DNA from 2 places in the Shewanella sp. JNE2 genome. Region 2 is predicted to be linked to the other one. Evidence: predicted binding sites of a transcription regulator. Region 2 holds the regulator's gene; the other holds the start of a gene.
The links. Region 2 encodes MetJ, which represses methionine synthesis genes. Its sites were predicted from a motif close to TAGACGTCTAGACGTCTA; they were not measured.
Positions count from the first base shown of each region.

Region 1 (12,273 bases), 280 kb from region 2:
ACACTGCTTGGAGATAGGTAAAAAAACCGCCGAGGGCGGTTTTTTTATGGCAATGGCCTTAGGGTTATTTCATTTTGCTTAGAATAAGCACAGGCTTGTCATCGCTGCTGAGCAAGGTCAGACGCCCTTCGACTAATGTGGCTTTTGCTACAAGTGGCATAGCCTGCATGACCTTATGCTCTTGCTGCATCAGAGCATCAACGCAGGCTTTCATTGTGCTCCCCGCTGGTGTTAATTTAAGTTCTTGGCCTTGCTGGATATATTGGCCAAAAAAGTTGTTGCAGCTGTTATTACCATGGAGTTTACCTTCAGCTTCAAAGGTGATGTGTGCAGGGCTGTAATCGATAACGGGTTTGCCTTGAATGGCTTCAATGTGCCAGCTTCCCTCTAATGGAGTCGAATTATTCTTTGTGAGATCGGTGCCTTGGCAAGCCGTCAATCCGAGTAGTAATGCACTTACTATGAATGTTTGTTTTAACATCGTTTCTGTTCCTTTTCCCATGATTATGCCCATAGTGTGACAAGTTTAGCTCAAAATCGAAAGAGGTTTCTATGAGAGATACGGTTAAAAGTACTCTGAATTTATTGAAGTTTTTACATTGGTTAGGCGTATTGATGTTAGTTTGTGGAGTTGGGGTCTATATGTTGACGCAATGGAGTCTCGACATCAGCGGAATGTTATTCATCTCAAGTCTTATTGGTTTAGGATTAGTATTGATGTCACCTTATCCGGTAGTGCTTTTTATTCAATGGGCGAAACAACAGGAAGAAAAGTGACGTTGATGAACGGATGGAGCGCATGGAATTGTGCTTATCTTGAGGAGCAACAGGGTTGGGTTGCCCTTTAGCTAATGTATAATCATGCCCTTGAAATCGATTTTATATATGAATATAGCCGTGATAATACGATTAGCGACAGCGCAAGATATTGATTTATTAGTGGTGCTTGAGAAACGGTATCTCAATGATGAGTTAACGTCAGCAAATATTGGCCTTGAGGGGCAAGCCTTTTCTCGTAATGAACTCAGTGAATTAGTGAATCATCACTGGGTTATGGTTGCCGAGGTTGATTCAACCATTATCGGTTATGTTATCGCAGGACGGTGGACGTTTTTCGAGGCTTGGCCGATCTATCGCTCGCTATTAAATCGTCTGCCTCAGCTAAGTTGGGATGGCCCAAAGCTGACAAAAAATAATAGCTGCCAATATGGACCTATTTGGGTGCATCAAACCTATCGTGGGACAGGGGTTTTTGAGGCCCTAGTTAACGCCATTCGCTCCGTTGTTTCACCGCATTTTAGTTATATGTTGACCTTTATTGCTGAGGAGAATGAGCGTTCATTTGCCGCTCACTCGGGAAAAGCGAACATGCAAGTTGTGGACTTTTTCACGGTATCAGCAAGGGACTACTATTTAATGTTGGTGAAGACATAAGTCAGATAGCGGATTATCGCAATTGAGAACAGTGTCTTTATTGACGAATATTCAGGAGAGCAATACGTGAACGATCCATTTGTTGAGTCACTCCTAACCGCCTATGCCGAAGTCTATTTATCGGCTTGGGATAATTTGCGATTGATCCTATCTGAGTGTGCTCTTAATAAGTGTGAGGCAAGGGGATTTGAAGTCGAGTTTGCCGCTGACTCGGATCTATCGCGCTATTATTGGGTTCAAATTGGGGATATTTGGCTCAATTGCGGCCGAACCAATGCTTATTCTGTAACAATAGAAAATGTTACGGCCGATGATTTTGAGCGAGTAAAGGTAAAAAATAACGTAGAGTGCGCACTGTTATCCCAAGATCAAATTGGCTTACTTTGCATGCAAAATGCCCATTTCGACCATTGCTAAGTGGTTTAATATTAATACTCTGATTTTAGAGCCTTTAGTTATCACGAACTCGGTATGGGACAATAGTAATTTAGGAATTTGAATGTTTACTTTTGTTCAGACTAAACAAAAGTAATGCAGAGCGTGAACAGTCATCATGGAGAAGCTTACCCGCTTAAGGGTGCAAAGCTTGGCTAGAGGCTTTGCCTTTACACCATTTACCACTGTTGTGCTGCTTTTTGAATTCGCACATGCTATCCCATCGACCACTTATGCCACTGTATTGACGACGAAACTCTTTGGCAGAAGTGAGCCATGCATCGGAGGCAATCCCTAACTCATGAAGGAGTTTTGGCCGTTGATTATCGATATAACCTTTTTTATCAAGGCGGATGGCTCGACCCGTCCAATCTATTAACTCAAGATAATCGACAAAATAAAACGGAATGCCCGTTTGCTGACTCTGGTGTGTTGGACCATCAAATTTGGCGAGGGATTGGTGAATAATTTGCGGCAGTTTATTTACGGATTTAACCTGTGTTTTAAGTGAGGTAAAAGCGTCACGTTGCAGGTTTAGCAAGCTAATTCTTTCTTGAATCGATGTAAAATCAGAGGATTGCAAAGAGTCTGCAACCCCCGCCCTGATTGGATTTAAATCCACGTACATCATACAGGCGAGCAGTGCTTGCTCATCTAACAGTGCTTGCGACTTAAACCGCCCTTCCCAAAAGGCACCTTTACACTCATCCTCACGATTGGCTTTGCGGGCGATTTCTTCATTAAGGCAGCGCATAAACCAGCTAACACTACTTAGCCGTTCATGCCACTCAGCGAGCAATGCATCAAGTAACATGACTTCACCGTCGATTAAGACGTCACCATTCATATACTTAGTAGCAACCGCATGGCCTTTAGTGATTTGACACCAACGACTGATAATCTCCCTTTGACTTAAGGATTTAGCTTTCTCAACATTAATTTTAAGCACTAAATGATAGTGTTATTCATCACCGCATAGGCGCAAATATCAATACAAAAAATCGATGACAATACTTTGATTTTATCAACAATCCAGCCACGCCTATGCTCATAGCTTCGACCAGTGAGTTTATCCTCACCACATAAAAAAGCCCTGCGAACACAGCGATTTATCACATGATAGAAAGGCGTCGCGTTGGCATCAATTAACGGTCTTCTGGCTGAGGTCATGAGACACTCCAAAACGACAAAAGCAAGATAATGTAAAGCCTAGTCAAAGAAGCTAAAAAACACAAAAAGATGTGACTGTCCTCGCTTTCTCTGTCGCAAGACCGCGAACCATTAACGACTGATACCCCGTTGTGAAAGGTGATTTATCGATTAGCACAAATTAGTTTGAATAAAGTAGGACATTGACCTTGCTAACCCCAAGGTGACCATATATGTCCTCGCTGTCCTGTCCTCGCTTTCCTCGCTTTCTTTATGGATAAAGCGACATTGATAACAGCGCTGGGAAACTGTACAAAGGAGTCTAATAAATATTTCCCTTCTATACGGCGCCGTGCTTAGAGATAGGATCCTAGTTTAATGATACTACTGCTGGCACTGACATATTGACGAAGGTTAACAAATAATGAATTACTATAAATTAGGTATAAATTCGGAAAGTAAAAAATGGATGGGTTATATGAATCCTAGTTCATTTTTTATAGATGGCGAAGGAAATGAATTAAGTGATGTGAAACTATCTGCGATTCAATCTGGATTCAAAGGTGTTTTATATTTCAATGTATTAAAAGAAGGTAAATCACCTCAGGTGGTCTCGGTTGGATCTAGGTTATTGGCGTTTAATGAGGATGTCTTTTTTGCGGACTATATTAATGTCAGTGGTGTCCAGTTAATACCATTTATAAATAGGCATAACAATTTAAAGTATGTGTTGATGCATGTATTTAATTACATTGACTGCGTTGATTGGGAATGTTCTAGAATTGAACGCTGGCCTCTGGGCTACATTCCAGAAGTTTGGGAATCAAAGCATGGGCGATTTTTTATTGAACCAGTTGTCAATAAGGACAAAATACCTGAAAACTTAGACGCCTTTCGTTTGTATGAGTGGGGTGGTGCATTTAATATAATAATATCCGAAGCTTTCAAGGATAAATTGTTGTCTGTGGAGTTTGATAGTTCCCTTCTTGATTTTAAACCACTATCTCTTAAATAATAAATGCCGAGGAGGTTATTAAACATCCTCGGCATAATTTTGTTTGTATATCCATCCCTCAACTTTGTAGGCGCATATTGATGCGGGACACATATTGGGCAAGATTCTTGGTGGGCAGGTCAATACCCACAGATTATTGACCACTTGATGCTGATGACTTAGTAATATCATAGCAATTGTCTAGAACCACGGTGAACAGCTCCTAGACAGCCCGCCCCCACAGTGTTTTTAGATTCTTTCACGTACGTAATCTCCTAATTCTATGATATTTCCAAATTCAAGAGATATACCTTTCCCATCTAGAAGCCTATATGACTTAAAATCTCTACGAAAGAACACAACAGCATCTAATGTCTTTAATTGATAAACGAGCCACCAATTCTGCCCTTCCTTTTTTGGGTAGCTCTGACGGCATGATTTTAGGTACTCTTTTATAGATAAACCACGAATTTTTCTTCTATCTAAATCTGCCTCCTTCATTACATCCGGAGGATAAACATATGCACTAAGTTTTGCAGCAGAGATACCTAAGAATTCCGCCTGTCTTTCTAATTCACTTGAAGGATTAATTATTTCTTCCAGTTCTGACTGTGTGAGATTGCTATAAATGTTATCTTTACCACATATTCCGCAATGAAATGAAAGATTAATTTTATTGCTGGTCATAAAGTCATCAAAAAAACACGCATCGACTTCATTATATTTTTCACAATACTTACACTTTAATGATGCTGTTGTTGACATTGTTATCCCTACAAAAAGCTAACGTCTTAGTATTTATGCGCTGCGCTGTTTGCAGGCATAAATCGCTTGTTTACTAAATCTCAAATATGGCCGCTGCCACATCCATGTAAATGGGTATAAATGATGCTATAGGAATTTGCTTTTTTGCGGTAGCGGTTTTTATACCGTTTGAAGGGTAATTAGTTGATATCTATGACTGGATGTTACACTATGAACCAGGCTAGGAAAGTCAGATTCACTAGCTCACTTATGGGACATAAATGTGATAGACCCTTTGATCTAACTCGTCAGTTTCTCATTAAAATTTCTATGGATTAATAAACATATAAACAGCCACTCATTATAAAACAACATAATGCACTTTCAGTTTGCCTACAATCTGCTTTGGCTAAAATGGCTTAGAATGAGAGTCCTCAAAAAAATGAAACGGGACACCCGCTTTCTAGCTTTACACTAGCGTATCAGCCTAAAGAATGAGCCATTGCCCGTTTGGGTAAGTACCAATATAACCAAAAGGTATTCTTCCACTGAGATACCAAGATAGGCGTTCACTCGTAAAGGCTGAAAGTTTAACGTCAGCTCGGAGTAGTGTAGCGAGCGTATCTGCGTCGTCGGATGTCAGTGCGCATACTTCTGCAACGGGAATCATTTTCCAAGTGGAGAGGTAAGCTGACTTAGATATTTCATCTACTTCGTTGTCAGAAATCCAAGCATGCATGTCATTTACTACTGCCTTTGTTTTTAATGAAGTAGCCAAGTTATGATCTGTTACACACAGGCTTTCATATTGGATTTCGTAAGGTGTTTCAAAAAAGGCTTCAGGATCGGATTCAATAAAAGCGGCAATGTCCGCTAATGTACCGTATGTCTTTGCTGTTTCCTCTGGCTGACCTACATTGGCTGCCCATGCACAAGTTTGAAGTTGTTGTAATAAGGTGGCGTTATCGGTCATGGGTCTGTGCACTCTAATGGTTAGTGTATATGCTGCTTTTTATCTTGCTGTATTTGTCTTAGCATTATTAATCTACCCCATCATGCATAAAAAAACCGCTTGGTAGCGGTTTTTTATGCATCTTAATATGGGATTATAAGCCAGCGTCAGCGCGCAGTGCTTCGGCTTTATCTGTTGCTTCCCATGGGAATTCGTTGCGGCCAAAGTGACCGTAAGCGGCAGTTGCCTGATAAATTGGGCGAGCCAGATTTAGCATTTCAGTCAGGCCATATGGGCGTAGGTCGAAGTGTTGACGCACTAATTTGATCAGCACCTCTTCAGACACTTTACCCGTACCGAAGGTCTCGATACTGATTGATGTTGGCTCTGCCACACCGATAGCGTAAGACACTTGCAATTCGCAGCGATCAGCCAGACCTGCAGCAACAATGTTTTTTGCTACATAACGGGCAGCGTAAGCGGCACTACGGTCAACTTTTGATGGGTCTTTACCAGAGAATGCACCACCGCCATGACGCGCCATACCGCCGTAGGTATCTACGATGATCTTACGACCCGTTAAACCACAGTCACCCATAGGTCCGCCGATAACGAAACGGCCAGTTGGGTTGATAAAGTATTTAGTGTCTTTGCTTAACCACTGGGCAGGCAGAACGGGCTTGATGATGGTTTCCATCACGCCTTCGATCAAATCAGCTTGGGCGATATCAGGGCTGTGCTGGGTTGAAAGCACGATCGCATCGATACCGACAATCTTGTTGTTTTCGTAGGCGAAGGTGACTTGGCTTTTCGCGTCTGGGCGCAGCCATGGCAAAGTGCCGTTTTTACGTACTTCTGATTGACGCTTCACTAATGCATGGGCATAAGTGATAGGTGCAGGCATCAGGATCTCGGTTTCATTGCTGGCATAACCAAACATTAAGCCTTGGTCGCCGGCACCTTGTTCTTTTGGATCGGCGCGATCAACACCTTGGTTGATGTCTGGAGACTGTTTACCAATCGCGTTTAATACGGCGCAGGAATCGGCATCAAACCCCATGTCTGAATGGGTATAACCAATTTCGCGAACCGTTTTACGGGTCAACTCTTCAATATCTACCCAAGCAGAAGTAGTGACTTCACCACCCACTAATACCATGCCAGTTTTGACGTAGGTTTCACACGCGACGCGTGCTTTAGGATCTTGGGCCAGAATTGCATCTAGCACAGCATCAGAAATCTGATCTGCAATTTTATCGGGATGACCTTCTGAGACCGACTCAGAAGTAAACAAGTGCTTTGCCATAGTAGGAAAATCTCGTCGTTAGCATTCAAACGTGTAGAAGCATCTACATCTAGACGGCTATTTTAGTGGAAATTCATCACTATGACACCCCCAAAGCCAAATATTTGTGTACTTAGTGAGGTAAATCCCAGCTTTAAAATCCAAACTAAAAAGCGATTTTGTTAATTAACTTTTTGAAAATAAATCATTAAATATATCTTTGGACCATTATTTTTCATTGGTATATCTAATTAAAATGCCCAAGATGGCCCGTAGGCAATCTTAAGTAAAAACTTTATGAGTGTCTTGGTATGCCGATTTTAATTACGAAGTTTGGACTATAAAAGTTCATATTCAATCTCTTTTTTATCTTGATAAAGCACGATTGACGCGATGAAGGTGAAATTGTGATGAATTTTCGTTTGCGTCATCCTCTTATGTAGGGGAAAATATGCATCCAAATTGCCCGCTAGACCCCACAAATTAAGCAGGAGAGAGCATGTCTTCCCGTAAAGTACTCGCCAACGCAATCCGTGCGTTAAGTATGGATGCAGTTCAAAAAGCAAACTCAGGCCACCCCGGCGCCCCAATGGGCATGGCAGATATTGCTGAAGTGCTGTGGAATGATTTCCTTAAGCACAATCCGAACAATCCGAAATGGGTAGATAGAGATCGTTTTATCCTCTCTAACGGTCACGGCTCTATGCTGATCTACTCTTTACTCCACCTGACGGGTTATGAACTACCGATTGAAGAGCTGAAACAATTCCGTCAATTGCATTCAAAAACCCCAGGTCATCCTGAATATGGTTATACCCCAGGTGTTGAAACCACAACGGGTCCATTAGGCGCGGGCATTAGTAATGCGGTCGGTATGGCGATTGCCGAAAGAACACTAGCTGCGCAGTTTAACCGCGACGGCCACGAGATTGTTGATCACTATACTTACTGCTTCCTTGGCGATGGTTGCTTGATGGAAGGTATTTCCCACGAAGCTTGTTCATTAGCTGGCACTTTAGGTTTAGGTAAGTTAATTGCATTTTGGGATGACAACGGTATTTCTATCGACGGCCATGTTGAAGGCTGGTTTACCGATGACACGCCAAAACGTTTCGAAGCTTACGGCTGGCATGTGATTGCCAATGTTGATGGCCATGATAGCGATGCGATTCGTGCCGCTATTGAAGCGGCGAAAGCCGTGACCGACAAGCCCACCATGATCTGCTGCAAAACCATTATCGGTTTCGGTTCGCCAAACAAATCTGGCAGCCACGATTGTCATGGCGCACCATTAGGTGATGCTGAAATCGCCGCGGCTCGTGAATTCTTAGGTTGGCCACATGCGCCATTCGAAATCCCTGCCGATGTTTACGCCGGTTGGGATGCTAAAGAGGCGGGTGCTGCAAGGGAAGCCGCGTGGAACGACAAGTTTGCTGCTTACGCTAAAGCATACCCAGAACTGGCTGCAGAGTACGAGCGCCGTGTACTGAAAGGCGAATTACCTGCTGATTTCGAAGCTAAAGCACAGGCATTTATCCAAGAATGCCAAGATAAAGCCGAAGGTATTGCGAGCCGTAAAGCGTCACAAAATGCCATCGGTGCCTTTGGTGCTATGTTGCCTGAACTGCTTGGTGGCTCTGCCGACTTAGCGGGTTCTAACTTGACCTTATGGTCAGGTTCTAAAGGGATTCAAGACGATCCAGCCGGTAACTATGTGTACTACGGTGTGCGCGAGTTCGGTATGAGTGGCATTATGAACGGCGTGTCACTCCATGGTGGCTTTATTAACTACGGTGCGACTTTCATGATGTTTATGGAATACGCGCGTAATGCTGTGCGTATGTCTGCACTGATGGGCATTCAAAACATCTTCGTTTACACCCATGACTCTATCGGTCAAGGTGAAGACGGCCCAACGCACCAACCCGTTGAGCAATTAGCTAACCTGCGTATGACGCCAAATATGGCTGTATGGCGCCCCTGTGATGCGGCTGAAACCGCTGTTGCGTGGAAGGCGGCTATCGAACGTCGTACGGCACCAACATCACTCATCTTCAGCCGTCAAAACCTGAAGGCTCAAGTACGCAGTGCTGAGCAATTAGCCAATGTGGCAAAAGGTGCGTACGTACTGCAAGACTGTGCAGGTACACCAGAACTGATCCTGATCGCAACCGGTAGTGAAGTGCAATTGGCGATGGAAGCGGCAGCGGCTCTGACTGAACAAGGCAAACAAGTTCGCGTAGTTTCTATGCCATCAAACACTGAGTTTGATAAGCAAGATGCGGCTTATAAAGAGTCAGTATTGCCCCGTGCTGTGACTAAGCGTGTCGCCATTGAAGCAGCCCATACTGACTTCTGGTACAAGTATGTTGGTTTCGAAGGCACTGTTGTGGGTATGACCACTTTCGGTGAGTCTGCGCCAGGCAACGTGTTGCTGAAGCATTTCGGTTTCACCGTTGAAAATGTGCTGAATGCAGCAAAATCACTAGGTTAATCAGCCAAAGGATTAGATTAAATACAAAAGGTTAAACTTTTGAACTGTTAATCTGTATAATGCGGCCTGCAATCGTTTGCAGGCCGTTTTTGTATTAAGAGGAAACTGATACCTCAATGATCCGAGTCGCTATTAATGGTTATGGCCGTATCGGCCGCTCTATCCTTCGCGCTTTATATGAGTCGGGAAAACGTCAGCAAATACAGATTGTCGCGATTAATGAATTGGCTAAGCCTGAAGCCATTATTCATCTTACCCAATACGATACCACCCATGGTCGGTTTCAACACAAAGTGAAGCTTGTTGATAATCATATGTTGATTGGCGACGATGCGATAAAAATCCTCCACGAGCCCGATGCGGCAAAACTCCCTTGGCGCGAGATGGATATTGATATCGTCTATGAGGCCACGGGCGTAATCTTAGATCGTCAAAGCTGTGAAGCCCATATCCATGCTGGCGCTAAGCAAGTGCTGATAAGTCATCCATCGTCAGCCGATGTTGATGGCACTATTGTTTATGGTGTGAACCACGATTTACTGCGCGCCGAACATACCGTTGTCTCAAATGCCTCATGCACTACCAACTGTATCGTGCCAGTGATTGATGTACTCGATAAACACTTTGGGGTGAAAAGCGGTGCTATTACCACCATCCATTCGGCGATGAACGATCAGCAAGTGATTGATGCCTATCATGATGATTTACGTCGCACCCGAGCTGCAGGCCAATCTATTATCCCCGTTGACACTAAACTTGCCCGCGGTATTGAGCGGATTTTGCCACATATGAAGGACAAGTTTGAGGCCATTTCGGTGCGCGTGCCAACGATTAACGTAACCGCGATCGACTTGTCTGTCACCTTAGCGAAAACCGTTGATATTGCCAGCGTGAACCAAGTGTTAGAATTGGCCGCCAATGGGCGATTTAACGGTATCCTAGGCTATACTGATGAGCCTTTGGTATCATGTGATTTCAACCATGATCCCCGCTCCAGTATTGTTGATGGCACTCAAACTCGGGTAAGCGCTGGGCAGTTAGTTAAACTGTTGCTGTGGTGCGATAACGAGTGGGGTTTTGCTAATCGTATGTTGGATACGAGTTTGGCGATGATTGCAGCTAAACAAAGCTGAAAAATAAGAATTTATACCAATGGGTTAAGAAGTTTGTAGTTAATTCGACGGGATATCGAGTTGCTATCTACTCAAATCGATTGATGAAAACCAGTTTGTTTTTTGATTATAAAAGGAAGCGTTACCATGGCAATTATCAATATGTCAGATCTGGATCTTCAAGGTAAGCGAGTGCTTATCCGTGAAGATCTCAATGTGCCTGTCAGCAATGGCGTCGTCACCAGTGATGCGCGCCTTAGAGCCTCTCTCCCCACTATCGAGTTAGCCCTTGCCAAAGGTGCGGCGGTAATGGTGATGTCGCACTTAGGTCGTCCAACCGAAGGTGAATACAACAGCGAATTTTCAATGCAACCTGTGGTCGATTACTTGGCCAAAGCCCTGTCTTGCACCGTCCGTTTAGCGACCGACTATTTAGACGGCGTTGAAGTCGCTGTAGGTGAAGTGGTTGTGTTTGAAAACGTGCGCTTTAATAAAGGCGAGAAGAAAAACGACGAAGCGCTATCTAAGAAAATGGCCGCCCTGTGCGACGTTTATGTGATGGATGCCTTCGGCACAGCTCACCGCGCAGAAGCGTCAACCAACGGTGTTGGCTTATACGCGCCTATCGCCTGTGCTGGCCCATTACTGGCCCAAGAGTTAGATGCTTTAGGTAAGGCGTTAGATAATCCAGCGCGTCCATTAGTGGCGATCGTCGGCGGCTCTAAAGTGTCAACTAAGCTCACCGTATTAGAAAGCTTATCGGGCATTGTGGATCAATTAGTGGTTGGCGGTGGTATTGCTAACACCTTTATCGCTGCGGCGGGTCACAATGTCGGTAAATCTTTATACGAAGCCGATTTAATTGACGAAGCTAAGCGTTTAGTGGCGAACGCCCAAAGCCGCGGCGGCGATATTCCTGTACCAACCGATGTGGTTGTGGCGGGTGAGTTTAGCCCAACGGCAACGGCGACCTTAAAATCGGTGAGCGATGTTAGCGATAGCGATATGATTTTCGACATCGGCCCAGACAGCGCCGAAGCCTTAGCCAAAATCATTGAATCTGCTGGTACTATCGTATGGAACGGCCCTGTTGGCGTATTCGAATTCGACCAATTTGGCGAAGGTACTAAGCGTATCGCCCAAGCGATTGCGGATTCTAAAGCCTTCTCTATCGCTGGCGGTGGTGACACCTTAGCGGCGGTCGATAAATACGGTATCGCCGATAAAGTGTCTTACATCTCTACGGGTGGTGGCGCTTTCCTCGAGTTCCTCGAAGGTAAGGAATTACCCGCTGTAGCTATGCTGAAAAAACGCGGCGCTTAAGAGATTGGTTTTAAACAATGCGGCGTATAAGACGCCGCAATAAGCCGCTAACTAAGTGGCTATAAAAGTAAAAGAATTATAAAAAACCGCTTATTCTCTTTTGTCATACCACAATCTGACTTAAGTGATTAAGCATAAAAATCCATCCAAACGATAGCGACCTCGGTGACCAAGCGTTAATGTGACAGTCACCCTATTATTGGAGTTAAAAAAATGGCGTTAATTTCCCTACGACAACTACTCGATCACGCGGCAGAACATGGATACGGTGTGCCAGCGTTTAACGTAAACAACTTAGAACAGATGCGCGCCATCATGCAGGCCGCAGAAGCTACCGACAGCCCTGTTATT
Region 1 is NZ_CP096169.1:873,445-885,717, forward strand. Features, by position in the region: gene MZ182_RS03990 (META domain-containing protein) at 65-481, opposite strand; gene MZ182_RS03995 (hypothetical protein) at 553-777, shown strand; gene MZ182_RS04000 (GNAT family N-acetyltransferase) at 898-1,434, shown strand; gene MZ182_RS04005 (hypothetical protein) at 1,501-1,851, shown strand; partial or broken gene MZ182_RS04010 (transposase) at 2,006-3,039, opposite strand; gene MZ182_RS04015 (hypothetical protein) at 3,443-4,033, shown strand; gene MZ182_RS04020 (hypothetical protein) at 4,262-4,777, opposite strand; gene MZ182_RS04025 (hypothetical protein) at 5,244-5,729, opposite strand; gene metK (methionine adenosyltransferase) at 5,863-7,014, opposite strand; gene tkt (transketolase) at 7,493-9,487, shown strand; gene epd (erythrose-4-phosphate dehydrogenase) at 9,604-10,620, shown strand; gene MZ182_RS04045 (phosphoglycerate kinase) at 10,747-11,922, shown strand; gene fba (class II fructose-bisphosphate aldolase) at 12,136-12,273, shown strand, end outside.
Region 1: the regulator MetJ is predicted to act here: its motif matches at 7,057-7,074, upstream of metK (methionine adenosyltransferase).

Region 2 (12,273 bases):
AGAAAAATTGGGTAATGGCACGGCTGGCACCCGCATCAATCTTACGCTTAAGGTTGATCAAATCCGCCTGTGCATTGCTCGCATCGGGGTGCACTTCTGGATAGGCCGCAACGGAAATATCAAAGTCAGCCACAGAGCGCAGCAAACGCACTAAATCGGCCGCAAAACGGGTTGGCTTTGGGCTGCCTGCGGGTAAGTCACCACGCAGTGCCACTATGTCACGGATGCCCGATTTCCAATAATGTTTCGCCAGTTCTAATAATTCTTCATCGCTGGCATCCACTAAGGTTAAGTGCGGCGCGGCAACAAGATCCGTTTCCTGTTGGATACGCTCAATCACGCCATGGGTACGGTCACGTACGCCAGAGTTAGCACCATAAGTCACAGACACAAACTTAGGATTCAGTGGCTCTAAACGACGGATAGAATTCCACAGGATCTGTTCCATTTCGGGGGTCGATGGCGGAAAAAACTCAAAAGAAACATTAATATCGCCATTAAGCTCAGACAAGCTCTGGTTTAGCGAATGTGAATGTTGTGCGTGATGAAAAGCCATGTGTATTTCCTCAACCGCCCTTGGCACGACTAACCGCCCATGGCACGACTCTATAGTTCAGTGGTTCAAATCAAATGGACGTTTGGACGTCTACATGTCCATATACTAGAGAAACTGAGATGCAAGTCAAGCCAAAAAATCCATTCAGGCCAATTTCTACCCCATTGCGTTCTAGAGTATTAACCCTTTCAAAAATTGTTTTGCAATATTTCCCATAGGAGATCTACAAGGTAAACTTTTAAAAAAAAAAATTAATAAGTTATACTAATTAATGATGATTGATAACGAGGCGGTAACAGTTGTCATTGTTCTCCTTCCTCGCTAATTTTAATCAACCGTTTTATTCCTGCTTAGAAAAGATCTAGGAATCCGCATGAACATATCAAATGATGAGATACGTGAAGTTGTTGAGATATCAATATTGGAGTTATTTGATAGCTTCCAAGCTGCACCTTATAGCTACTTATTCGAGTCAGATATCCAATCGATGCTGTATTCAGAAATTAAAAGGAAATTACCTCATCTAATAGAAATTTCCGGCACAGGACACCCTCATGCAAAATACAATATATCCGTTGTTCACACAGAATATTTCAATAAAATTGATATAGCTTGTATAGATGTTGAACGATATTTTGATCATCCCACACGAGTTCACAAGGGTAGTGATATACACTTGTATGATTTGCCGATCCTAAAGGGGATTGAGATTAAGTATAGAAAACTCGGCGATAAATTTGGGATAAAAGCTTGCTTATCTGATATGACGAAATTACAGAACATAGGGATAAAAGAACCAGTAGTACTCGGTTTTATCCAAAACGATACAGATGTAGATGACTTTTTTTCTGGCAGTAATGTTGGAATGAGATCTATTGAAGAGAAAATGAATGACCCACTTAGCAATATTAGTATTGTAAGCCCGACACGAAGATGGCGAATAGAGTTAGCCTAGCATATTAAACAATTAGAGGTAGCAAAGCTGAGTAGATAATGCTTAAGCTATTTCAATCAAACCAACGTCCAGCAGTGTTTGTAGGCTGCCATAAAGGATGAGTAGCCCTAAAAACAATCTTCTCTAATCGACAATGAACCAACTTAAAGTATCATCCCATATGCCACAAGCAAAAAAAGGACTCGAATGAGTCCTTTAAGCTTTTGAATTTAAATCTATTCCTGCAATAGATCGCGACAAATCTGGGTCAAGTCTGACTGCACTGCTGCCGCTGTCACTTCGCGGCCTGCGCCCGGTCCACGGATGATCAGCGGATTACCTTGATAGAAGGCGCTGCGGATCACAAACACGTTATCCCCCGGGGTTAAATTGGCATAGGGATGATCGGTATCAATCCACTGCAAGCCCACTTCAGCCTTAAGCTCTGGGCCGCTGTTGTCTAAGGATGCCACGTATCTGAGCACCTTATTTTGCTCAGCCGCCGCACCATATTGTTGCAGCAAATCGGCATCTAACTCGGCAATGCGAGCAAGAAACTGCTCTAAGGGAATATCCGCTAAATGTGCGGGCACTAATGAACGCAGCTCAATATCTTCAAGCTCTATTTCAAGGCCAATTTCACGAGCTAAAATAAGCAACTTACGCTGCATATCACGGCCGGATAGATCGTCGCGGGGATCGGGTTCAGTAATACCTAAGCCTCTGGCTTCAATCACTAATTCTGAAAATGGCTTGCTGGTATCGTATTTCTCAAATAACCAACACAGGGTGCCGGAGAAAATCCCCCCCACGGCCTCAACGCTATCACCGCTGTTACGCAGATCATTCAGCGCATGCTGGATAGGCAAGCCGGCGCCGCAACTAGCATTGTAGCGCCAAAATAAGCGACGATTACCTAGTTGCTGCTTTAACTCACGGTAAAAAGGTAGTGGACCCGAGCCCGCGAGTTTGTTCGCGCTCACCACATGGATACCGCGCTCGAACAGTTCTGGATATTGCAGCGTCAAACTGGCGCTGGCACTGATATCTAAGGCCACCAGCTCATCGCAGTTAACTTGCTCTAACTGCTCAAATAAATGCTCATATTGCCAAGGCGTAGCATCTGCCTCGAATTCGGTCTGCCAATTGGCTAAGTTAATGCCAGCGGATTTGATCAACGCCTTACTGGAGCTAACTAATCCCACTAACTCAACCTTAGCCTCAAGTTCATGGTCCAGTGATGGCGAAACCGACTTGAACAGATTGACCCAAGCCTCACCGATATTGCCCACACCGAGCAGTAAGACGCCAATGCGTTTACGCGGGCCAGCACAGCGGCGGTGGACTTTTTGGGTTAACAGATTCACCTGTGACTGTGGCACTAGCGTCACTAGGCTTAAATCGCCACTGAACAAAGGTTTAGCATCACGGCTCAGTAAACGTGCGAAGCTGCGGCGATAATGTTCGGCGTCCGCACTCACTAATGCGACTAAACCAAAATCTGTGTTGATCTGCTGATCGCTGATCCCGAATGCTTCTGCCTCGGCATCGAGTAATCTTTGAACTTGTTTTTGATTCTCAGCGGTATAAGCAAGTTCAACCCTTTGATGGGCAGAGGTCCAATGGGCCAATGGCGTGAAACCCGCGGCAATCAATAAATCTAATAAACGAGTTAACTCCCCTGTGAGTTTAAAGCCGAACAAGACAACGGCATTGAGATTAGTCACCACAGGCGCACTCGCCGACGAACTGTGGGGCGCGATTAAGGTAAAGTCAGTGTGGGACGCATAACTTGAACGCACCGCTAAGCTCACTTCGGTATTGAATAACGGCTGCAAAGTGCGCGAATGCAATACTGGCGAGCCTAAACGCGCTAGGCGATCGGCTTCGGCAAGTGACATACTTTTTAGTAACTTAGCATCGTTGATTTTATTAGGATCGGCGTTGAACACCCCTTCCACATCGGTCCAAATGGTCACGCGCTCGATATCGGCAAGACTAGCAATCAGGCTGGCGCTAAAATCTGAACCATTACGACCAAGTAATAAGGTATCGCCACGCTCGTTAGCGCAGATAAAACCTGTGATCACTAAGCGTTCATTGGGATGCGCGGCTAATAGGGCTTGTACTTTAGCGCGGGATTCCTGTACCCGAATTTGCGGCACAGCGGCTTCATCGGCCACTAAAATTGAACAGGCATCCACATGGCTTGCCGCCACACCAGATTCGCGCAGCAGCGCCGCCATTAAGCGTGCCGACCAACGTTCGCCAAAGCTCACCACATGGTTGATTTGGTAATCGTTGCGAACGTCTAAGGATAATAAGCTGATAAGTTGCGCTTTATCAGTCGCCAAACGCTCACGCAGATCGCGGGCTTGTTCATTCGACAACAACTGCTCAATCAACCCCTGTTGGTAGCTGATCAGCACTTGTAATTCTTCTTGCCATAGCTGAGCCGCATCACGCAGCGCTAATAATTTATACAGAAAATTCGTGCTCTTACCCGCTGCAGAGACCACCACAAGATCATCACTATGACCGTGGGTTAACAGGATATGGGCGACTCGACGATAACAATCGGCATCCGCTAAACTGGAGCCACCAAATTTATGTAAGTGACAACGTGCCATCTATTATTCCTCTACTGACAAGCCGCAGCGGCGGCTAATCCTGCTTGAATATCTGCAACTAAATCGGCGGCATCTTCAATACCCACCGATAGACGCAATAGGGTGTCTTTAATACCAGCCTCGAAGCGCGCCTGCGGCTCCATGGCTCTGTGGGTCATAGTGGCGGGCACGGCCACTAAACTTTCGACGCCACCTAAACTTTCTGCCACGCTAAATAAACTTAATGCACCTAAAAAGGCCACCACTTCGGTCTCGCCGCCTTTGAGCTCAAAGCTCAGCATAGCGCCAAAGCCTTTTTGCTGCTTGGCCGCAATGGCGTGACCAGGGTGATCCGCAAGACCAGGGTAATAGACTTTGCTCACCACAGGGCTTTGGGTTAATACCTCAACAATGCGCTGGGCATTGGCTTGATGTTCGCGAATGCGTACCGCTAGAGTACGTAGGCCGCGCAGGGTCAGATAACTGTCGAAGGCTGACCCCGTTAAGCCTAGAGTGTTCGACCACCAATGTAAGCTTTCGCCGATTTGTGCATCTTTGGCGACCACAGCGCCGCCGACCACATCGCTGTGACCATTGATATATTTAGTGGTGGAATGGATAACGATATCCGCACCTAACAATAGGGGTTGTTGCAATATCGGCGATAAAAAGGTGTTATCGACCACCACCAGCGCGCCGACATCATGGCTCGCCTTAGCAATGGCTTCGATATCCACCACACGCAATAACGGGTTCGATGGGGTTTCGAGCCACACCATCTTAGGATTCTGCGCTATGGCTGCGGCTAACGCTTGACTGTCAGTTTGGTCCACCACAATCAGCTTAAACTGGCCTTTCTTCGCCAAGTTGGTAAATAAACGGTAGGAACCGCCGTAACAATCGTGGGGCACAACCAAGAGATCATCTGGGCCGAGTAAGGTGGTCACTAAGGTGATGGCCGCCATGCCAGTGCATGTCACTATAGCAGTCGCCCCCTTTTCTAATTGGGCTAATGCTTCGCCTAAAATGCAGCGCGTTGGGTTGCCTGAACGACTGTAATCGAATTCGCGGGGATTGTTATGACCATCGAAGGCGTAATTAGTCGACAAATAAATCGGTGGCACAACGGCACCATATTGAGTATCGCTTTCGATACCCTGACGCACTGCCAGTGTGGCTAATTGACGCTCTGCCATGGGTGGACTCCTAAATTCGGTAGACTGATAGAGATGTCTGGACGTCTAAATGTACCTAAGCCCAACCACATCGTCAATAGGCGTTAAGACGTTTAGACGTCTAAACATAAAGAAATCTGTTTGCAATCCCTAAGAAATAGTAGCAATAATTTGACTGTTGTTTGTAAGGGTTTAAAATCTGCCCCGAATTTAGCGTTATAACAGGTGAGTCAATGACTGAATGGAATGGGGAATATATCAGCCCCTATGCTGAACATGGCAAGAAGAATGAGCAAGTAAAGAAAATTACTGTGTCCATTCCGCTCAAAGTGCTTAAGATCCTTACGGACGAACGTACTCGTCGTCAGGTCAATAATTTACGTCACGCCACCAACAGCGAGCTGTTGTGTGAGGCATTTTTGCACGCCTACACTGGCCAGCCATTGCCTAACGATGACGATCTGTCAAAAGACAACCCAGATAGTATTCCCGCCGAAGCCAAGTTGTTGATGGACGAAATGGGGATCGAGTGGGAAGACATGGAATAGCGACTCGTCGCTTCCAAGATTGCTGTTATTTTCAAGATCACATTGCTCATCAATAGGGATCGTTAACGGTCCCTTTTTGTTTATGCCTACATAATCTCAAGCGATGAGTTTATCTTGAGATTTTGGGGTATGTAGGAACCCTATGTTTTCTATGATAGATCCCCAGACACTTGCCTTAGCCTCGCTAATCGTGTTTATGGGCGCCTTAACCCAAAGCCTGATTGGATTTGGGCTTGCGGTTGTTGCTAGCCCCTTGTTGTATATCGTCGATCCGCAGCTTGTCCCTGCACCCGTTATTGCGATGGGATTCTCTATCGCGCTACTTACCTTAGTGCGTGAGCGCGGTCATTTAGAATTCAATGGCTTGCAATATGCTCTTATCGGTCGCGTACCCGGCGGTTTTATCGGTGCCAGCCTGTTGCTGTTTGCGCCTCAACCCATACTCGGTTTATCCATCGCCGCCATTGTGACAATCGCGGTTATTCTCAGCCTATATAAATTCAGTCTCCCCGTTAATAAAGCAACCCTCTTCAGTGCGGGTGTGGTTTCAGGGATTTTCGGCAATATTGCCGCAATTGGTGGCCCGCCAATGGCGATTTTATTGGCAGGCAAAGATGCCTCGCAGTTTCGCGCAGCTTTATCGGCCTTCTTTATTTTTAGCTCTATGATTGCGCTGTGTATTTTAGCTGTAACAGGCTTGCTAGAGATCAAACACCTATGGCTCTCCTTAATGCTATTACCCTCAGTCATTTTGGGTTATTTAGTCGCAGGTAAACTCGTGGGACGCATCGATAAACATAAAACAAAAATGGCGACATTAGCCCTCTGTGCCATCAGCGCGTTAGTGTTAACGGTAAAGTCGGTTATCGAGCTATTACCCCAATAAGTGCCCTGCTTGTACAGGCAAACCTTCTCAAGATTCAAACAATAAAAAGCACTGACATTGCCAGTGCTTTTTCTTTATCTCTCAATATGTAAAGCCTATCTACACTCAGCTTAAGTAGCTTTGTCCTGCGTACACAATAAAGTGTCTCAGTGCGAGCACGCCCGTTAAGCTAGCACAGGCAACCATGATCATTGCGCCCTTAGTATGGCGAGTCGCAGCGGGTAGCAGCATAAACAGCAATGGAATACCAAAGCCGATACCCACTACGCCAATCCAGAATACGCTTGCCCAAACACCTGTTGTCAATGAAGCCAGTGCTGCAGCCGCAGCACCACCTTTAAAGTACAAGGCGCAGAACAACATAAACAGGAACATGACTTCAATCGCCATCACAGGCAATTCTAAACCGTGCATTTTGACAAGCGTTTTATCGTGACTGTCTGTCTTAAACATCAGCAACGCCAGTACCGCGTTAGCCGCAGCGCCCGCCGATAAGCCTGACACTAAAAACAGTGCAGGCAGTACCGCAGTATTGAGCATAGGATAGGCATTCATGGCCGAAATTAAGAAGCCAGTGTAAGCCCCTACGCCAATAGCGAGGACAAACAGCAATACTTCAATCACCTTTCTAAAGGGCATAAGTAACTTAGCAATAGGCACTAAGAAACCTAAGCCCCACTTTGGCAAATCGTCACGCAATACGAGAATCGCGTAGGCAAATGCCAAGGGTGAATAAGCCAGCAGCGCCAACACCCCAATAGCCATCACTGACTGGAAGTTGTAGTTAATCAAGATTAACCAGAAATGGAATGGCTTGGTTAAATCAAACACTAAGCACGCCAAACCTAAACTGATCGCTACAGGCCCAATAATGGCCGCCGCCTTAAGAATACTGCTTTCAACTCCAGCGTTAAGCTCCTTATTCGCCCAACGTAGACCGATACCAATCAGTAAACTGCCCGCGGATAACCCCGCCATAAATAGGTAGACGGCGATAACCCAGTGCCAAGTCACTGGATCATATTGCGTCATATCGCCCCAAGTATTGTTCATAATCAAATCCCCCCTCTTTTGGTAGGAACGCGATACACCCTAGGCTTAGTGCCCAAATGGGTTTTATCTTGGTAAGTGATTTTGGTATTGAGCATGATGGCCACTTCACTCTTAGGATCATTGGCATCACCAAACACAAGCGCATCGGTTGGACACACAGTCACACAAGCAGGCTCTTCACCCCGCGCTAAACGCGTGTCTTTACAGAAGTTGCACTTATCCGCGACTTTAGTTTCTGGGTTCATAAAACGTACTTTGTAGGGGCACGCCGCCACACAGTACATACAACCCACACACTTATCTGCATGAATAGAAACAATGCCGTCTTCACCCACATAGGCAGCCCCCGTTGGGCACACCTTAACGCAGGGTGCATCTTCACACTGTTGGCAGGATACCCTGTGGTATTTGAAATGCAGATTGGGCATTTCACCATAGGGGCCTTCGACACGTACCTGTAGGCGGGTAACACCTTCAGGTACACCATTTTCACTGCGACACGCCACGTTACAAGCTTGGCAGCCGATGCACTTATTCTCGTCGTGCACCATTACATATCGTTTATTCATTTAAGCCTCCGATTAGCGCTTTGCCAGCGTGACACCCGTAGTGTGCACATTCATGCCGCACACAGGTGCTGTCACGTGGGGAAGTAAGTTTCCGCAGTGGATACCTTTGCCCGTTGCTCTGACCAACTCTTTGTTTTTAGAGCCGAAACCCATATAAGCAAATACAGTATCTGGGCGAATACCTGGTGTGACTAAGGCATGACCTTCTTCGGTACCTACGCTACTGGTGAGACGAATTGGATCGCCATTACTGATCCCTAACTTGCCCGCTGTCACTGGGTGAACCCAGATAGCGTTATCAGGCATCAGGTTCGCCAACATAGGAATATTGTGGGTGGCGCCATTGGTGTGTACAGCCACTTTGCCTTGGATAAAGTAGAGCTCGTCTGGTTTTTTCAGAGCCACTTCGCGGAACTTAATCACTCCACGCCCCGGAGCCATCGCTTCAACTTTAGCGGAGGTGAGTTCAATTTTGCCGCTTGGGGTTTTAAAGGTCAGTGCACTGGCGTAAGTGCCGTCTTCATCGGCGGGTCGCGCATTGGGGTATGCCTTAATAAACTCGGCAACCATCTTAGGTTCGCGCAACATAATAGGCTTACCAAAGCTGACAAAACCTTCATCCTTAATTCGGCGTAACAGCGCGGTATCGCGGTTCACTTGCATTAATTGCAGGGTTTCAATGTTGTCCCATGGATAAAACTCACCGAGGCCCAGTTCATTGCCAATGTCTTTAAAGATTTGCCAAGAGGGTCTTGTATCACCGAGTGTTTCAACCACTCGTTGACGCACATAGTAAGCAGGATTTTTCCCCGACCTATCGGCAATTTCTTCATCGCGCTCAAGGTAGGTTGATTCAGGTAAAATCACATCAGCATAGGCCGCAGTTTCACTGATATACACATCACACACGGCGATAAAGTCGAGCTTTTTCATGGCTTCAACAACGCGCGCTCTGTCTGTCATGGTTTGCATTGGGTTAGTGCGGGACATCACCCAGCCGTGTAACTGATATGGCACTGCACTTAAGGTCGCATCGAGAATGGTTTGGTAAATCCCCCCCGATGACCACATCATGGCGTATTGTTCTTCCACTTGGTCAATGCGTTTTGCGGCTGGTTTTGGCATATCTTTTATGCCGGGTTTGGCCAACACTGGCGCAACCGCTTCACCGGCGAGCTTGTTGTAATCACCCGGCTTTTGGCCGATATAAATCCCCCCCTTACGCTCAATGTTACCAATCAAGACGTTGGCAGCATAAAGGGCGCGGCGCATATCAAACTCTTCCGTAGTGAATGTCGCTCTATGACCAAAATCGACTACAGCATGGGGGGCTTTAGCGGCATATTCATGGGCGATACGGCGAATGTCCTTGGCGGGCACATCGGAAACCGTTTCTGCCCATTCAGGGGTATAGGCTTTCACTTCGTCGGCAAAGGCTTCGAAGCCTTCAACATAACGCTCAACAAAAGCTTTATCGTATAGATTATCTTCAATTAATACATGGCATAACGCTAAGGCGACCGCGACATCGGTGCCGGGGCGAATGGCATACCATTCATCGGCCTTGTCGGCCACAATCGAGAATCTTGGCTCGAACACCACCAACTTGGCGCCTTTATCCATCTGTGCTGCCATCATGCCGCGGGTTTCGGACATGTTAATGCCTTCGTACAGGTTATGGCCGAAGTTGATAATGTATTTTGAATTGCCTAAATCACGTTTTAACTTAGTCCCAAAGATGGCTTTGGCGGCAATTTCATAACCACCGGGGCAAGTTGATGCGTGGGTAAAGGTATTTGGACTGCCATAAGCCGTGGCTAAATGGAACAAATGCTGTTCGAGTGATCCAGATTTTGACGAGAATGCTACGGCTTCAGGACCATGTTCCTTTTTAATTTTATTCAGATTATCCGCAATCAGTTTATAGGCTTCGTCCCAGCTGATCTCAGCCCATTTGCCTTCGCCACGCTCACCAACACGTTTAAGTGGTTTAACAATACGTTGTGGATCGTACAGCAAGCTGTGACCTGCACCACCACGGGCACAGACTTTACCACCAAAGGATTTAGCCGCTTTATTGCCGCTAATGAAGACATTTTTGCCCTCAATCACCCGCGCAGAAATAGGGCAACGGGTTGAGCACATTTCACAAATACTGGCAATATCCTTGCCCATGCCCTTTAGCTGTTTATTCTCTAATGCCGCTAAGCTGCCCGGCAGCAGACTGGCTAAGGCACAGGTTGCACCGCTCGCCCCAGCACCCTTTAAAAAGGTTCGCCTATTAAGCTCTATCATGGTTACCTCCATCACGCTCATCCAACCCGTTTAATGCCTTTTGGCCATATCGAGTTAAAGTGTGCTCACTGATTTTGTTTTGCTTTTATCGTTATCAGCGCATTAAAGTTCGTTTAATGCACTTCTTCTAATCCAAGGCAATTGTTAACCCTAAAGAGGTAAGCGGATATTGTGGTAAACCACATAGGGGAGAGCGGTGTGATCTAAGGCAACTAAAAGCTAAAATCAATCTAAAAAATCGTGAATAAGATCAATAGACTTGCTGAGGACTTTTAGAGGAAAAAGATGATGTTTTTTTATAAAAAAATCATCTTCGATAAACATAAAAATTTATGAAAATACTTTAAAAATAATTAGTTAATACTGATTAAACCGCATTTTAATCGACAAGTTCGATATCGAGACAATTGAGCAAACGAATCGCCTCATCACAACTAAATTTAGCCCCTTTGATTTTATTATTAAAAATATCAATATCGTAATTTGTCGCTTCAGAGAAATCCGCATCAGCTAATTGGGTGCGGCCAAACAGGCTATGGCTAAAATCCGTGTAGGTGAAATTGGCTCGATTGAAGCTGCCTTCTCGAAAATCCACATCGTGGGCTTTACACTCCTCAATCACTATTTCGTCGAGGGATAAACCAAGAAAAGAACTATCGTTGAGGATGCATTGTTTAAAGGAAAATGGCGCAGCAAAGGATAAACGTGGCCATGCAGCGCGGGTCCAATCTATACCGACGAGCTTACATTCTTCAAATACAACGGCATTGAACTGGCATTGGGGCACTTTGACTAAACTCAAGTTACAGCGCACAAAGCGGCACTCGATAAACTTACATTTACGGAAGGTACTCTCGCTAAAATGGCAATCCAAAAACTCGCAATCCTCAAATTCAACCTCCTGCCACTCCTGCACATTCTCGGATAAGCCACTAAACTGCTCAGATAAAAAATGGCTACCCTGTGGTGCCGCCCTTTGGCCAATCTTAAATGCCATCACCTACCCCTTTATAAAATGATTCCAATGCCATAATTCCACAGACATTGTTCAACGGCCAATTGCGCCATCATCAATAAACCTTAGGATTTTGTCCACTGCGTCGCACAAATAGCCATGGTAAATTTTGTCAAAAACGGTAGAATGTCGGCACTTTTTCGCGGCAGTCTAGAACAAGGTTCTCTCGGATTAATGGTTAGCATTTTCGAGCAAAATGACACGGGCCCAGCCCGCTTTAGCAGACCACTTTCACTGTGGTGCCAACCTTGCCCTGCGTTCGTTCCATCCCTTGCCTTATCTCCAACAAACACAATTCAAACACCGCCCGAAAACAACATTTTTGCTGTTCAAGATTTAACATCAAATCCCACCAATGGACTTCTCCAATTAAATGGTAAGCCTTTGGTAAATAATAAAAAGATTGTACTAAACAAGGCGCTCGCTCGAAGCATGGCCCTAGTGCAAACCGACACCTATAAAAACCTTATCCCTACACTCTTAATCCAAAGGAATACTCGTCATGAGTCTTGCTGATTCCGTATTAGCCGTGAACAACGATTTACCCATCCGTACCGACAGCCCAGTCCACAGCGGCAAGGTACGTAGCGTTTACTGGCTAACCGACGCCGACAGCCGCCGTTTAATCAAAAC
Region 2 is NZ_CP096169.1:589,728-602,000, reverse strand. Features, by position in the region: gene metF (methylenetetrahydrofolate reductase) at 1-556, opposite strand, end outside; gene MZ182_RS02760 (hypothetical protein) at 930-1,511, shown strand; gene MZ182_RS02755 (bifunctional aspartate kinase/homoserine dehydrogenase II) at 1,727-4,120, opposite strand; gene metB (cystathionine gamma-synthase) at 4,132-5,295, opposite strand; gene metJ (met regulon transcriptional regulator MetJ) at 5,508-5,822, shown strand; gene MZ182_RS02740 (sulfite exporter TauE/SafE family protein) at 5,965-6,708, shown strand; gene nrfD (NrfD/PsrC family molybdoenzyme membrane anchor subunit) at 6,814-7,761, opposite strand; gene MZ182_RS02730 (4Fe-4S dicluster domain-containing protein) at 7,764-8,330, opposite strand; gene phsA (thiosulfate reductase PhsA) at 8,343-10,625, opposite strand; gene MZ182_RS02720 (pentapeptide repeat-containing protein) at 11,005-11,622, opposite strand; gene MZ182_RS02715 (phosphoribosylaminoimidazolesuccinocarboxamide synthase) at 12,143-12,273, shown strand, end outside.